One region of the Chelatococcus sp. YT9 genome, then DNA from elsewhere that is predicted to be linked to it. Evidence: riboswitches for the same ligand, from Rfam matches in the RefSeq annotation. Region 1 holds a riboswitch; each other region holds the start of a gene.
The links. A riboswitch is a leader RNA that binds a small molecule or an ion and turns the genes downstream of it on or off. The one in region 1 is predicted to bind cobalamin.

Region 1 (4,876 bases):
AAAAGAATGCCATGAGAAACCTCTGAAACGGTCCAACCGACGGCCGGGTCAACACATCCCCGCATCGAGCGCCGAAGCACTCCGGAAAGAAGAAGCAGGAATCGAACACGGGCGAGGCTTATGTCTCGCGGTGCGTCGGTAAAAAGCAAGTGAAATCCGTATCTTAGAAAGACTACAAGGTGCGCGGCCGGAGCTGCCTGGCGCCTTGAGCAAGAGTGGGAGGAGGCACGGCATCCGCGCCGCGCCGGGCGATCATGCAGTGTCAGTGGCGCAAGGCGCGCAGGTCCCGCGCCGCCTGGACCATGTTGACCAAAGCCGGCCTGACCTCTTCCCATTTGCGGGTCTTCAGCCCGCAGTCCGGGTTGACCCAAAGCTGCGCGTCGTCCAGCCGTTGGCGCGCGAGCCGCAGCAAGTCCGACATCTCTTCGACATCGGGCACGCGCGGCGAGTGGATGTCATAGACGCCCGGGCCGATCTCGTTCGGATACTCGTAACTACGGAATGCCTCCAGCAGCTCCATCTTCGACCGTGAGGTCTCGATCGAGATCACGTCGGCATCCATCGCCGCGATGGCATCGATGATCTGGTTGAACTCCGAGTAGCACATATGCGTGTGGATCTGGGTTTCGTCACCGACGCCTGACGAGCACAGGCGGAAGCTTTCGACGGCCCAGTCGAGATAATGCTTCCAGTCCCCGTGGCGCAGCGGCAAGCCCTCACGCAGAGCCGCCTCGTCGATCTGGATCATGGCGGCGCCCGCCTGCTCCAGATCAAGCACCTCATCACGGATGGCGAGCGCGATCTGCCTGGCCGCATCGCTGCGTGGGATGTCGTCGCGGATGAAGGACCAGTTGAGGATCGTCACCGGCCCGGTCAGCATCGCCTTCATGGGCTTCGTGGTCAGCGACTGGGCATAGCGCCACCATTCCACGGTCATCGGCTTCGGGCGCGAGACGTCGCCGTAAAGGATCGGCGGGCGCACGCAACGCGAACCATAACTCTGCACCCAGCCATGGCGCGTGAAGGCGAAGCCCGCGAGCTGCTCGCCGAAATACTGGACCATGTCGTTGCGCTCGAATTCGCCGTGAACAAGCACGTCGAGACCGATCTCCTCCTGCCAGCGCACGGCGCGCGCCGTTTCCTCGCGCAGGAAGGCTTCATAGTCGGTCGCGTCGAGTTGCCCCTTGTCATGGGCGGCGCGTGCCTTGCGGACCTCCGGGGTTTGCGGGAAGGAGCCGATGGTCGTGGTGGGGAAGGCGGGAAGGTTGAAGCGCTCGCGCTGCAGCCGAGCCCGGCTCGGGAAGGCGTTCTTGCGGCGGACGAAGGCTTCCGTCACGGCCGCCAAGCGCCCGGCGACGATCGCGGCGTTGACTTTGGGAGAAGCCTTGCGGGCGGCGACGGCTGCCGTCGAGGCGGAAAGAGCGTCCTTGACGCTGTCGCGTCCCTCCGTGAGCGCGCGGCCGAGTGTCGCCAGTTCACCCATCTTCTGCACGGCGAAGGCGAGCCAGCCCTTCACTTCGGAATCGAGGTTCGTTTCCAGTTCGAGGTCGATCGGGCTGTGCAGCAGCGAGCAGGATGGCGCGATCTGGACATGGTCGGTGCCGCGCTTGGCGGCGACGGGCGCCACGCGGGAAAGGATTTTCTCGAGATCCGTGCGCCAGATATTGCGGCCATCGACGACACCTAGTGACAGGACGATGCCACGCGGCGCCTTGGCGAGAACAGCATCGCGCTGCTCCGGCGCACGCACCAGATCGATATGGAGGCCCGCGACGGGCAGCGAGAGCGCGGTGTCCAGGTTATCGCCGATGCCGCCGAAATAGGTGGCGAGCATGATTTTCAGATCCGGCAAGGCATGGGCGAACAGCGCATAGGTGCGACGCAGCGCCTCGCGCGCGGGTTCGTCGAGATCGAGCACCAGGCAGGGCTCGTCGATCTGGACCCATGTCGCGCCATTGGCGGCAAGCCGGCGCAGGACATCGACATAGACCGGCAGCAGATCACCCAGAAGCGTCAGCGGGTCGAAGGACGGATCCTTTGCCTTGCCGAGGCGCAGGAAGGTGACGGGGCCGAGCAGGACCGGACGGGTCTCGAAGCCGAGGGACTTTGCCTCGCGGTATTCATCGACCGCCTTGAGCGAGGCGAGTTCGAAGCGCTGCCCGGCTTCGAATTCTGGCACCATGTAATGATAGTTGGTGTCGAACCACTTCGTCATTTCCTGTGCCGGCACGCCGTGGGACGCGCCATGATCGTGGTGGCTATGGCCGCAGGCGTTACGTTGCTCATCACCCTGCGACCCGCGCGCCATCGCGAAATAGGTCGCAAGCGATACTGGTCCGCCCGTCCAGCCATAGGCCGCGGGGATGGCGCCGACCATCACGCTGGTGTCGAGTACCTGATCGTAGAAGGAAAAGTCATTGGAGGGAATGACCGTGATCCCCTGGGATTTCTGGCGCGCCCAGTTGGCCGCGCGCAGAGCTGCGGCGGCTTCCAGAAGTGCCTTCTCGTTGGACTTGCCGGACCAGAAATTCTCAAGCGCGATCTTGAGTTCGCGGCGCGGACCGATGCGCGGCGTGCCGAGCGTCGCGACGGCAACGGATGATAGTTGAGACATAGGCTTAACCCCAAAAGTTTGGGGGCAAAGGCCAGAGCGGACGCGGGACGATCGCCCGGCCGAACAGAGATCCGGGCGAGCCGTCGAGCGCACCACCGGGACACCCCGCCCGTGGACGTTGTTCGCCACGGCAGGTCTCCTGGCTCGCAGGTCGTCGCCTCCACCCGTCTTCCCAAGGCTATCGCCTAAGTGACATCGTGGGCATCGGCTCGCCGCTTACAGTTGCGGGGGCAGCGCCGGCATTTCACCGGCTTCCCTCTTAGCCCCGACGCGCCGCAGCCGGCATGTCAGGGAACCATGGCATGGGCATCTTGAGATGCCGGGAGAGGGAAGTCAACGTTATATAAAGAATTGTTTATATCTCTACGTCGCGGGACGTCCTTCAAGCTGACACGAACTTACTTCGCCGAAGCTTTTCTGGCGCGTTCAATGATCTGCCCAAAGCGTTTCGCCGCATCTTTTGGCATTCCTTACGGCAAGGCAGCTGAGGAGGGTTCTTCGGTACCGACCTGAATGAGCATGACCATGCCCATATCGTAGTGCGGCGTGCATTTCACGCCGTAGAAGCCTGTTTCCGTAAAGTCGATCAAAGAGATGCGTCACCATCTGCATGTGTCTCGGAACACAGTTCGGAAGGTGTTGCGTTCGCTCGCGATGTCCTTTGAATATGCGCAGAAAGTTCAACTGCAGCCGAAGTCGAGGCCTGGCGCCTTGCGCTGGATTGTGTTTCGGCGTGCAAGTTTGACCCCATGAGGCGGGGGATCGGCGTCCAACTTTGACCCCCTTGAGCCGGTTTCGGTGAGACTGCCCGTCCTGGTTTCGGATGGGCGGGCGGGGGATGAAGGGCGTGGATACGATTGCGCGGATCCGGCGCGAGTTTTCGATCCGTGGGAAGACGATCAAGGAGATCGCCCGCGAGCTGCATGTCTCCCGGAACACGGTGCGGAAGGTGCTACGCTCGGGTGCGACGTCGTTCGAGTATGAGCGGAAGGTTCAGCCGCAGCCGAAGATTGGACCCTGGCGCCCTGAGCTGGATCGGCTGCTGATGGCGAACGACGGCAAGCCGGCCCGCGAGCGCCTGACGCTGATCCGGCTCTTCGAAGAACTGCGGGATCTCGGCTACGAGGGCGGATACGATGCCGTGCGTCGCTATGCGCGAGGCTGGCGCCGCGAGCAATCCGCCGTCACGGCCGACGCCTATGTGCCTTTGAGCTTCGCGCCCGGCGAGGCCTATCAGTTCGACTGGAGCCACGAGATCGTCGTCATCAATGGCGCGACGACCCAGGTGAAGGTGGCGCATGTCCGGCTTTGTCACTCGCGCATGCTGTTCGTGCGGGCCTATCCGCGCGAGAGCCAGGAGATGGTCTTCGACGCCCATGACCGGGCCTTCGCCTTCTTCAAGGGCGCCTGCACGCGCGGCATCTACGACAACATGAAGACCGCGGTGGAGACGATCTTCGTCGGCAAGGAGCGGGCCTATAATCGCCGCTTCCAGCAGATGTGCAGCCATTACCTGGTCGATCCCGTCGCCTGTACGCCGGCCTCGGGCTGGGAGAAGGGGCAGGTCGAGAACCAGGTCGGGCTCGTGCGCGAGCGCTTCTTCGCCCCACGGCTGCGGGTCAAGAACTACGACGAGTTGAACGCCTGGCTGATGGATCAGGTGCTCCGCTACGCCAAGGCTCACCGCCATCCCGAACAGCGTGACCGCACGATCTGGGAGATGTTCGAAGCCGAGCGCCCGAGCCTGGTGCCTTACGCGGGGCGGTTCGATGGTTTCCACTCACTGCCAGCCTCGGTGTCGAAGACCTGCCTCGTGCGCTTCGACAACAACAAGTACTCGGTCATCGCGAGTGCGGTCGGGCGTCCCGTCGAGATCCGCGCCTATGCCGATCGGGTCGAGCTGCGCCAGGACGGGCGTATCGTCGGCGAGCATCCCCGCTGCTATGGCCGCGACCAGACCATCTACGATCCTTGGCACTATGTCCCGGTGCTGGCTCGCAAGCCGGGAGCCCTGCGTAACGGCGCCCCCTTCAAGGATTGGGTCCTGCCCGGCGCGATCGATCGGGTCCGGCGCAAGCTCGCGGCCGTTCAAGACGGCGATCGGCAGATGGTCGAGATCCTGACCGCGGTGCTGAGCGACGGGTTGCCCGCCGTCGAAGCTGCCTGCGCGGACGCCCTTCGGCAGGGCGTCCACTCCGCCGACGTGATCATCAACATCCTGGCCCGGCGCCGCGAGCCCGCGGCAGCGATCACGATCATGAC
Region 2 (4,876 bases), on a different contig from region 1:
GGTAGTAGGTGGTCTTCAGGCCGCGCTGCCACGCCAGACGATAGAGCGTGTCGAGCTTCCTGCCGGACGGGTTGGCGATATAGAGGTTGAGCGATTGTGACTGGTCGATCCATTTCTGCCGGCGGGCGGCCGCCTCGATCAGCCACGCCGAATCGATCTCGAAGGCCGTCGCATAGAGCGCCTTGAGATCGTCGGGCACCCGGTCGATCTGGCCGACGCTGCCGTCGAAATATTTGAGATCCGACACCATCACCTCGTCCCACAGGCCGCGCGCCTTGAGGTCGCGCACCAGCGCGGCGTTTACCACGGTGAAGTCCCCCGACATGTTCGATTTCACGAAGAGGTTCTGGTAGGCGGGCTCGATCGATTGGCTGACCCCGCAGATATTGGAGATCGTCGCCGTGGGCGCGATCGCCATGCAGTTGGAATTGCGCAGGCCGGTCGTCACCACGCGCTGGCGCAGCCCCTCCCAATCGAGCCTTGACGAGAGCTCGAGAACGCCTTCGCCGACTGCATCGTCAGGCGCAATGCCGCGTGCCTCCGCCAGCAGGCGGACGGAATCGATCGGCAGAATCCCGCGCGACCACAGCGACCCCTCGAAGGACGAATAGCGGCCGCGCTCGGCTGCCAGATCGACCGAGGACGCGATGGCATGGAAGGAGATCGCCTCCATGCTCTCGTCCGCGAAGGCAACCGCCGCGTCCGAGCCATAGGGAACGCGCAGGGTCTGCAGGGCATCCTGAAAGCCCATCAGCCCGAGGCCGACCGGCCGGTGGCGCAGGTTCGAGCGGCGTGCCTCCGGGATCGTGTAGAAATTGATGTCGATGACATTGTCGAGCATGCGCATCGCGGTTCTGACCGTGCGCGCCAGCTTCTCCATATCGAGGCCGTCGGCCGTGACATGCGCCGCCAGATTGACGGAGCCGAGATTGCAGACGGCGACCTCGTCATGGGAGGTGTTCAGCGTGATCTCGGTGCAGAGGTTCGAGGAATGCACCACGCCGACATGCCCCTGGGGCGAGCGGATGTTGCAGGGATCCTTGAAGGTGAGCCAGGGATGGCCGGTCTCGAACAGCATGGTCAGCATGCGCCGCCAGAGGTCAAGCGCCCGGACCTGCTTGGACACCTTCATCTCCCCGCGCGCGGCCTTCGCCTCATAGGCCTCGTAAGCCTCGCGGAAGGCTGGCCCGTAGAGATCGTGCAGGTCCGGCACCTCGTCCGGCGAGAACAGCGTCCACGGGCCGTCCGCCTCGACGCGCTGCATGAAGAGGTCCGGCACCCAGTTGGCGGTGTTCATGTCGTGGGTGCGGCGGCGGTCGTCGCCGGTGTTCTTCCTGAGATCGAGGAATTCCTCGATATCCACGTGCCAGGTCTCGAGATAGGCGCAGACCGCGCCCTTCCTCTTGCCGCCCTGGTTCACGGCTATCGCCGTGTCGTTGGCCACCTTCAGGAAGGGCACGACGCCCTGGCTCTCACCGTTGGTGCCCTTGATATGGGCACCGAGGCCGCGCACCGGCGTCCAGTCATTGCCGAGACCACCGGAATATTTGGCGAGCAGGGCATTGTCCTTGATGGCCTTGAAGATGCCGTCGAGGTCGTCCGACACCGTCGTCAGGAAGCAGGAGGCGAGCTGCGAGCGGCGCGTGCCGGCATTGAACAGCGTCGGCGTCGAGCACATGAAATGGAAGGATGAGAGGAGATCATAGAATTCGATCGCCTTCTCCTCCCGGTCCACCTCGCGCAGGGCAACCCCCATGGCGACGCGCATGAAGAAGGCCTGCGCCAGCTCGAACCGGGTGCCGCGCACATGCAGGAAATAGCGGTCGTAGAGCGTCTGGAAGCCGAGATAGTCGAAATTGAGGTCGCGCTCGGGCTTCAGCGCGGCGGCAAGACGCGTCAAGTCGAACCGCGCGAGTTCCGGATCGAGCAGTTCGTTGTCGATGCCCGTCTTCACATAGGCATGGAAATAGCTCGGGTAGCGCTCGGCCATCTCGGCCTGGGCCGCCTCCTCCGTCCGGCCGAAGACGAAGCTCAGGGCCTCGCGCCGCAGCTTGTCGTTCAGGAGCCGCGCCGAGACCTTGGCATAGTCCGGCTCGGTTTCAACGAGGGTGCGGGCCGCGAGGATCGGCGCGAGCGCCAGCTCGTCCCGGCTGATGCCATCGTAAAGGTTGCGGCGCGCCTCCGCGAGGATTGCCTCCGGCGCCACGCCTTCGAGGCCGGCGCAGGCTTCCGCGATGATGGCGGCAAGGCAGGCCTCGTCGAGCGGCACGAGCTCGCCGTCGGCGCCCTTCATGCGAAGGCGCGGCTCGGGCGTCACCGCCTTCGCCTCACCGGCGGCGCGAGCCCGCTCGCGCGCCCGCTCCTCGCGATAGAGCACATAGGCGCGCGCCACCTTGTGGTGCTCGCTACGCATCAGCGCGAGCTCGACCTGGTCCTGCACATCCTCGATGTGAAAGGTGCGCCCAGCATCGGCGCGGCGCATCAGCGCAGTGACGATCTGGTCGGTGAGATCCGCCACGATGTCATGCACCCGGCGCGAGGCGGCGGCGCCCGATCCCTCGACGGCGAGGAAGGCCTTGGTCAAGGCGATGGCGATCTTGGACGGGTCGAATGGCGTCACGGCACCGTTGCGGCGGATGAGCTTGTAGCCCGGCTCCGCGGCAGCGCGGGGCATCTCCATCGCCATCCTGGACGTGTGGGACGGTTGGGCTGCGGTTTCGGTCGTCAGGGACATCGGCAACAAACCCCAATGATGTGGGGGCAAAGGCCGAGCGGACGCGCGAGCGAAAACGTTCGGCTGTCACGCCGACGCTGGCCCTGGCGATCCACCGGGGCACCCCGCCCGAGGACAATCTCAATCGTCGCGGCAGGTCTCCTGGCTGTGGGTCTCCGGCCACGCCCTGCCTTCCCGACGCCTTGCGGCGTCAGTGACGTCAGTTGGACGCAGACTCGCCACTTACAGTTGCGGGGGCAGCTCCGGCCTCACGACGCACGAACGCCGTGTCCGAATTCCCTCTCTCGCGCTCGAATCGAGCGACCGTGACCACTAGATATAGGGGGTATCCGACGCATTATGTCAATATATGCGATATGGCTGCCGACCGGGATCACGCTCAGGGTTAACGCTTCCTCGCTGTCCTGAGCCCAGCCAGCGCCAAGACAGCCAAGCCGAGCGAGGCGAAAGCACTCCATCCTGCTAGCGACACCCCGAGAAAACGCCAGGCCGCCTCGTCACAGCGCACGACGCGGGTGGTCTGCAAGTTCTTGAGGAAATCATTCAGGCCAACATTGTTGCTGACCGGACCCGTGCAATCCGCGGGGCCCTGCCACAAATGCCATTCGGCGCCGCTGTGGTAGACCCCGAGGCCGGCATTATAGAGGAATGCGATGACGAGGATGCCGAAGCCGATCCAGCGCAGGCTTCCGAACAGCCGGTCACGCCGCTCATCGGGGAGGATCGCGAGCGCCGCCGCCACGGGCATCGCAAGATAGTAGGGCTGGCGCTGCTTCAGACAGAGCTCGCAGGGCATCAGGCCCAGCACATATTCAAAGTAATAGGCGCCGCCGATGAGGGCGACGCAAATGACGAGAATCGTTAATGCAATGAGGCGCGGACGCGAGAGAAGGGACATTGAACGCTCGTGAGGCGAGGCGCCTGCGATGCGCCCCTAGAATATATAGCGGACAGCCACGAAACCGCCGATGATGGTGGCAAACAGGATGATTGCGGCCAGACCGAGGTTGCGCTCCAGGATTTCCTTGGCGGGTGCCCCGAAACGGTTGACCAGCGCGGCGAGAATATAGAACCGCAGGCCTCGCGTGATGATTGACAGTATCGTGAACCAGAAAAGATCATAGCCCGCAAAGCCGGATGTGATGGTGACAAGCTTATAGGGGATCGGCGTGAGACCCTTGATCAGGATGATCCACTCGCCATAGGCGGCATAGGCCTGCCGGAAAGCTTCGACATTGTCGCCATACCCGTACGCCTGGATGATCCAGGCGCCGAGGGTGTCATAGAGCAGCGCACCGATGGCATAGCCGAACAGGCCGCCGACGACCGATGCGACCGTGCACACGCCGGCATAAAAGAAGGCCTTGTCCGGCCGGGCCAGCGCCATGGGGACGAGAAGCACATCCGGGGGAACCGGAAAGAACGAGCTTTCGGCGAAAGAGACGAGCGCCAGCGCCCAGGCAGCGCGAGGGCTTGCGGCAAGCGACAATGTCCAGTCGTAGAGGCGGCGCAGCATGCGGACCGCTTAAGCTGCGACGGCGATCTTGTCTATCGCCATCACGCGTTGCGGTTACCAAATCCGCAAGGCCGCGGCACTCACGCCACGGTTTTCCAGGCGCGCACGGACGCACGATTGTTCTTGAGCCCCGAAAGCGTTATTGCGTGGTGCGTGACCGTTCATTCTCGCCCCCCAACACACCGCCAGGAACTGCCGGCAGCAGCCGGTGAATCCGTTGCGGCGCGCTACGAAGCGCTCGTCGCTACGGGCACGGTGGAGCGTGACGAGGCACAGCTCGCGCTCATCGCACAACTCGATCGGCTCGTGGAGACACTCCGGCAGGCTGAGAAGGCCAAGACCGCGCCAAAGCGCCCCTTCGCGTGGCTGCTGGGCCGGCGTGAGCGCGACAACGGGCCGGCCGTTCGTGGGCTCTATGTTTGGGGCTCTGTCGGCCGCGGCAAGACCATGCTGATGGACCTCTTCTTCGAGGCAGCTCCGGTTGCGCTCAAACGGCGGGCGCATTTCCACGCCTTCATGAGCGATGTTCACGAGCGCATTTTCAGCTTCCGGCAGCGGGTGAAGCGCGGCGAGGAAAAGGACACGGATCCAATTCCCCATGTCGCGACCGAGCTCGCGCGGGAAGC
Region 3 (4,876 bases), on a different contig from region 1:
GATCCGACGACCGACTGGGTCCGCCTGCCACGTCGCTTCCCAGTCGATATCGCGCTCGACACCTGGCCGGTCGACCTCGGCTTCTATCTGGGTGCCGACGCGCGCGTTCTCGTCATTTTCTGAGGACGCGAGGCGGATGGACGCGATCTCCCGCCAAAGCCTCGTGACCGCCGCGGCATGCCTGATCGCCACGCTGGTCGCCATCGCGGCGGGGTTGGAACAACCTTTCTGGGCGACCATCACGGCCTTTATCGTGTCCAACGTCGACACATCAGCGCTGGTGACGAAGGCTGTGCTGCGGCTCGTGGGAACGGCGATCGGCTGCGTCGTCGGCTATTTCGCGGCAGTTGCGATGGAAGGGTTACCTTTCGCACAGGCAGCCGCCCTGTTCCTGGCCTCTGCGGTCGGCACCTATGGCCGTTTTCGCAGCCGCTTCAGCTATGCGTGGATTCTCGGAGCCGCGAGCGTGATGCTGCTCGTCACGAGCAGCATGAGCGATCCGACGGACCTCTACATCTTTGCCTGGACGCGCTTCTACGAGATCTCCATCGGCGTCACGGTCGCGACCGTTCTCGCCTGGGGCTTCGCCGCGAGCGGACCTATCAGTATCGTGCCGGCGCCGGTGGCTGTCTCCCGCGAGGCGGCGCTCGAGCAGGGCGTGTCCGCCGGCATCGCGGCGGTCGTTATCGCGCTGCTCTGGAACTGGTTCGATCTGCCGAGCCTGCCGCAGGTGATTGTCACGAGCCTCGTTGTGGTGAGCCAGGATCTCGGCGCGTCACGCCTGCGCGGCGCGCAGCGCATAATGGGATGCATCCTTGGTGGCTGCCTTGGCCTCATCGTCATCCTGATCGATGCGGCCGACTTTCTATGGTGGGCTGTCGCACTCGTATCGGGCATCTTCCTGGCGTCACGACTGCACCTCAGTCCACATAAGCATGCTTATGTCGGCACGCAGATCGGCATCGCCTTCATGATCACGCTCGTGACAGGCGGTGGCCCCCCCGACAGCATACTAGCCCCGGTCAACCGCCTTTCCGGAATGGTCGCCGGCGTGGCGGTCATGCTGACGGTAATGTGGATGATGAGCGGCAAGCTGCACCGCCTCACACCCGCCTGAGCTCGTATTCGCAATTTGCATGACACTTCGCCGCGGGTTCCGTCACAATCGGAGGCCAAGAGCCCTCCGGCATCGCCTCGGTGCGTGATCAGGGACTCGGTTTTAATCTCGGGGAAATGCCATGGAAATCCGCAATCTCGGCCGGTCGGGCCTGCGCGTCTCGGTAGTTGGCCTTGGCTGCAACAACTTCGGCGGCCGGCTTGATGTGGAGGCGACGCGGCGCGTCGTGCACAAGGCGATCGACGCGGGGATCACCCTGTTCGACACGGCCGACGTCTATGGCAACCGCGGTGGTTCGGAAAACCACCTCGGGGAAGTCCTTGGTCCGCGCCGCAAGGACATCGTGCTCGCCACCAAATTCGGCATGGCGATGGACGACGTGGATGTGCTCAGGGGCGGCTCGCGCCGCTATATCATGGCCGCCGTCGAGGCCAGCCTGAAGCGCCTCAAGACGGACTGGATCGACCTCTATCAGTTGCATCGCCCCGATCCGCTGACGCCGATCGAGGAAACCTTGCGCGCCCTCGACGATCTTATCCGCGACGGCAAGGTCCGCTATATCGGTTGCTCGAATCTGCCGGGCTGGCAGGTGGTCGAGGCGCATTTCACGGCGCGCCAGCTCGGCATCAACGGCTTCGCCTCCGTCCAGGACGAGTACAGTCTGGTCGAGCGCGGGATCGAGCGGGAGCTCGTGCCAGCCGCGTCCCGCTACGGCTTCGGCCTTCTGCCCTTCTTCCCGCTGGCGAGTGGACTGTTGACGGGCAAGTACAAGCGGGGCGAGGCGCCGCCGCCCGGCACACGCTTCGCCGAGCAGCGCTATGCCGATCGCTACTTCAATGACCGGAACTGGAACGTGGTCGAGGCCCTGCGAGGCTTCGCCGAGGCGCGTGGCCACAGCCTGCTTGAACTCGCCTTCAGCTGGCTCGCAGCGCGGCCGCTCGTCGCGAGCGTGATCGCAGGCGCCACCAAGCCGGAGCAGGTAGAGGCGAACATCAAGGCGGCCGGTTGGCGCCTGACGGCGGAGGACATGGCTGAGATCGATCGCATCACCGGCACGCCAGCCTGAGCGGAGCCGAACACCGTCCATGTCATCGTCCAGTTGGCGGATCTTCCGGGAGCGGGATTTCTCCCTTTTCCTCAGCGCGCGCTTTTGCGCGTCGATCGCGCAGCAGATCACCGATATCGCCGTCGGCTGGCTGGTCTACGACCTGACCGGCAGTGCGCTTGCGCTCGGACTGGTGGGTCTCGCGGCCTTTCTGCCAGTTATCAGCCTCGTGCTTGTGACCGGTCACGTGGCGGATCGGGTCGACCGTCGGCTCATCATGATGGCCTGTTTCGCACTGAACACGTTCATCTGTGTGGGCCTCGCTCTCTTCGCCATCTGGCAGCCGCCCGAGGTATGGCCCCTCTATGCGCTCGTCGTGCTAATGGGCGTAGCGCGGGCCTTCTACCAGCCGGCAAGCCAAGCATTCGTCCCGAACCTGGTGCCCCGCGCCCTCTTCGGGCAGGCCATTGCCTGGAGTTCATCGGTCGGCCAGGTCGCTGTCATTGCGGGTCCGGCGATCGGCGGCCTCCTGTATATAGCGGGTGCCCATGTGGCCTTCGGGGGCGCGGCCTTGCTCTTCCTGGTGGCAGCGGTCGCGGTCACATTGATCCGCCTGCGCGCGGAAAAGGTTCCACCGCCCAAGGTCGACTGGTCGACACTCATCGCGGGATTGACTTTCATCCGTGGCAAGCCGGTTCTCTTCGGTGCCATCACGCTCGACCTCTTCGGCGTGTTGCTCGGCGGTGCCACCGCGCTCCTTCCCATCTATGCCAGCGACATACTGCATATCGGTCCGGTGGGCCTTGGGCTCCTGCGCAGCGCCCCGGCGGTTGGTGCGGCCGCAATGGCTCTGTTACTGGCGCATCGTCCCATCGCCCGGAATGCCGGTAAGCGGATGTTCGCTGCCGTCATCCTGTTCGGGCTGGCGACCATCGTGTTCGGCCTTTCGACGAACTTCTATCTCTCGCTCGGTGCGTTGGTCATCCTCGGCGCCTCGGACATGATCAGCGTGTTCGTCCGCCAGACGCTCGTGCAGGCCGATACACCGGATACCATGCGCGGCCGGGTTGCCGCCGTGAACACGGTGTTCATCGGCGCTTCCAACCAGCTTGGCGAATTCGAGTCGGGTACACTCGCGGCCTTCATCGGCGCCGCGCCGGCGGTCGCGCTGGGCGGCCTCGGTACCATCGCGATCGCGGTGGTGTGGACCCGCCTCTTTCCGGCGCTGCTCCACCGCGACCGGCTTGTGGAATAAGGATTCCGCGTTGACTTTTGGTGGAAGTGGGCGTCTAGCTGCCTGACGCGACGGTCCTCGTGAGAGGTCAAAAGGGAATACCGGTGCGGGGCGCGTTGCCCCAAGGCCGGAGCTGCCCCCGCAACTGTGAGCGGTTGAGGCGCGAACCACGACAGCCACTGGATCTGCCGTCTTTCCGGCGGCGATCTGGGAAGGCGGTTCGCACCGATGATCCGCAAGCCAGGAGACCTGCCTTCGCGATGGAAGCCATGGAACTGCCGGTGGGGCAGTGAAGGAGGTCGCGGTGTCGAATGTTGCCGTTGCGGGACTAGGTTCTCGCGCTGAGGTTCTGAAAGTTGCCCTCGTCGCCTTTGCGATGGGCGTCGCGCTCGTTTTCGTGACGGGCTTCGCGCATCCCGAGGCCGTCCACAACGCGGCCCATGACACGCGCCATGCGCTGAGCTTTCCCTGCCACTGATCGCGGCATGTTCAATCGTGTGCTGGCCGTTGCCCTTGTGGCCGGCCTTGTTGCGGGACTTGCGATCGCGGTCCTGCAGCATTTCACCACGACTCCGCTGATCCTGGCTGGGGAAAAATTCGAGAAGCCCGAGAGCGCGGCCGCGCTCGACGGCATGGCCGCCGGTCTGTTCGGCGCCCACATGGTTCAGACATCGGGCGTCGTCCTGGCTCATAACGTCATCAAGGCGCATGCGCCAGCCGGGGAGGGCGGCGACCATGCCGAGGGCTGGAGCCCCGCCGATGGCCTGGAGCGCTCGGCCTTCACCGGGCTCACCACCATCGTCACAGCGATCGGCTTTGCCTTGATCCTGCTGGCGGCTCTCCTTGTGGCGGGCGAGACGATCAATATCAGGAACGCGCTCGCCTTCGCGGCGGCGGCCTTCGTCGCAACCGGCCTCGCGCCTGCGTTGGGGCTCGCCCCAGAGCTGCCGGGCAGTGCGGCCGGGCCGCTGGTCGCGCGCCAGATCTGGTGGATCTCCACCGCCGTCGCGACGGCCGTCGCGCTGTGGCTTCTCATCCGCACGCCGGCCGTCTGGGCGAAGATCCTTGGCTTCGTCCTCCTCGTCGCGCCGCATGTCGTCGGCGCGCCGCATCCGGAGGCCTATGCCAGCGGGGCCCCCGCCGAGCTTGCCGGCCATTTCGCAGCGGCCTCGCTCGTCGTGCACGCGGCGTTGTGGGCGGCGGTCGCGGTCGCCGTGGGGTTCTTCTGGCCGCGTTTTGCCCGGCGCTCGGCATGAACCCGCCGGCAGCCGTCGCGCCGACGACCCTGATGGTCTGCGTCACCTGCCGGCGGCGGCAGGACGGTGCGACGGAAGGGCCGTATGACGAGCCGGGACGCGGTCTGGTGCGGACGCTGGCTGACCGCCTGGCAGGCGATGCGGACGTCACGGTGACGCCCGTGGAATGCCTCTCGGTCTGCCGCCGGCCCTGCACGGTGGCTTTCGCGGCGCCCGGCAAATGG

Region 2: it holds a riboswitch for cobalamin, as region 1 does, so the genes downstream of both, KIO76_RS07635 (ribonucleoside-diphosphate reductase subunit alpha) here and metE (5-methyltetrahydropteroyltriglutamate--homocysteine S-methyltransferase) in region 1, are expected to answer to the same signal.
Region 3: it holds a riboswitch for cobalamin, as region 1 does, so the genes downstream of both, KIO76_RS10655 (CbtB domain-containing protein) here and metE (5-methyltetrahydropteroyltriglutamate--homocysteine S-methyltransferase) in region 1, are expected to answer to the same signal.

The regions. Positions count from the first base shown of each region.
Region 1 is NZ_JAHBRW010000003.1:170,972-175,847, reverse strand. Features, by position in the region: gene KIO76_RS29905 (ABC transporter substrate-binding protein) at 1-13, opposite strand, end outside; gene metE (5-methyltetrahydropteroyltriglutamate--homocysteine S-methyltransferase) at 263-2,614, opposite strand; cobalamin riboswitch at 2,727-2,929, opposite strand; gene KIO76_RS29895 (hypothetical protein) at 3,085-3,171, opposite strand; gene istA (IS21 family transposase) at 3,453-4,876, shown strand, end outside.
Region 2 is NZ_JAHBRW010000001.1:1,704,502-1,709,377, reverse strand. Features, by position in the region: gene KIO76_RS07635 (ribonucleoside-diphosphate reductase subunit alpha) at 1-2,734, opposite strand, end outside; cobalamin riboswitch at 2,849-3,057, opposite strand; gene KIO76_RS07630 (disulfide bond formation protein B) at 3,120-3,632, opposite strand; gene KIO76_RS07625 (YqaA family protein) at 3,669-4,250, opposite strand; gene zapE (cell division protein ZapE) at 4,404-4,876, shown strand, end outside.
Region 3 is NZ_JAHBRW010000001.1:2,343,587-2,348,462, forward strand. Features, by position in the region: gene KIO76_RS10635 (HlyD family secretion protein) at 1-123, shown strand, start outside; gene KIO76_RS10640 (FUSC family protein) at 137-1,117, shown strand; gene KIO76_RS10645 (aldo/keto reductase) at 1,239-2,183, shown strand; gene KIO76_RS10650 (MFS transporter) at 2,203-3,417, shown strand; cobalamin riboswitch at 3,452-3,667, shown strand; gene KIO76_RS10655 (CbtB domain-containing protein) at 3,701-3,874, shown strand; gene KIO76_RS10660 (CbtA family protein) at 3,882-4,652, shown strand; gene KIO76_RS10665 (DUF1636 family protein) at 4,649-4,876, shown strand, end outside.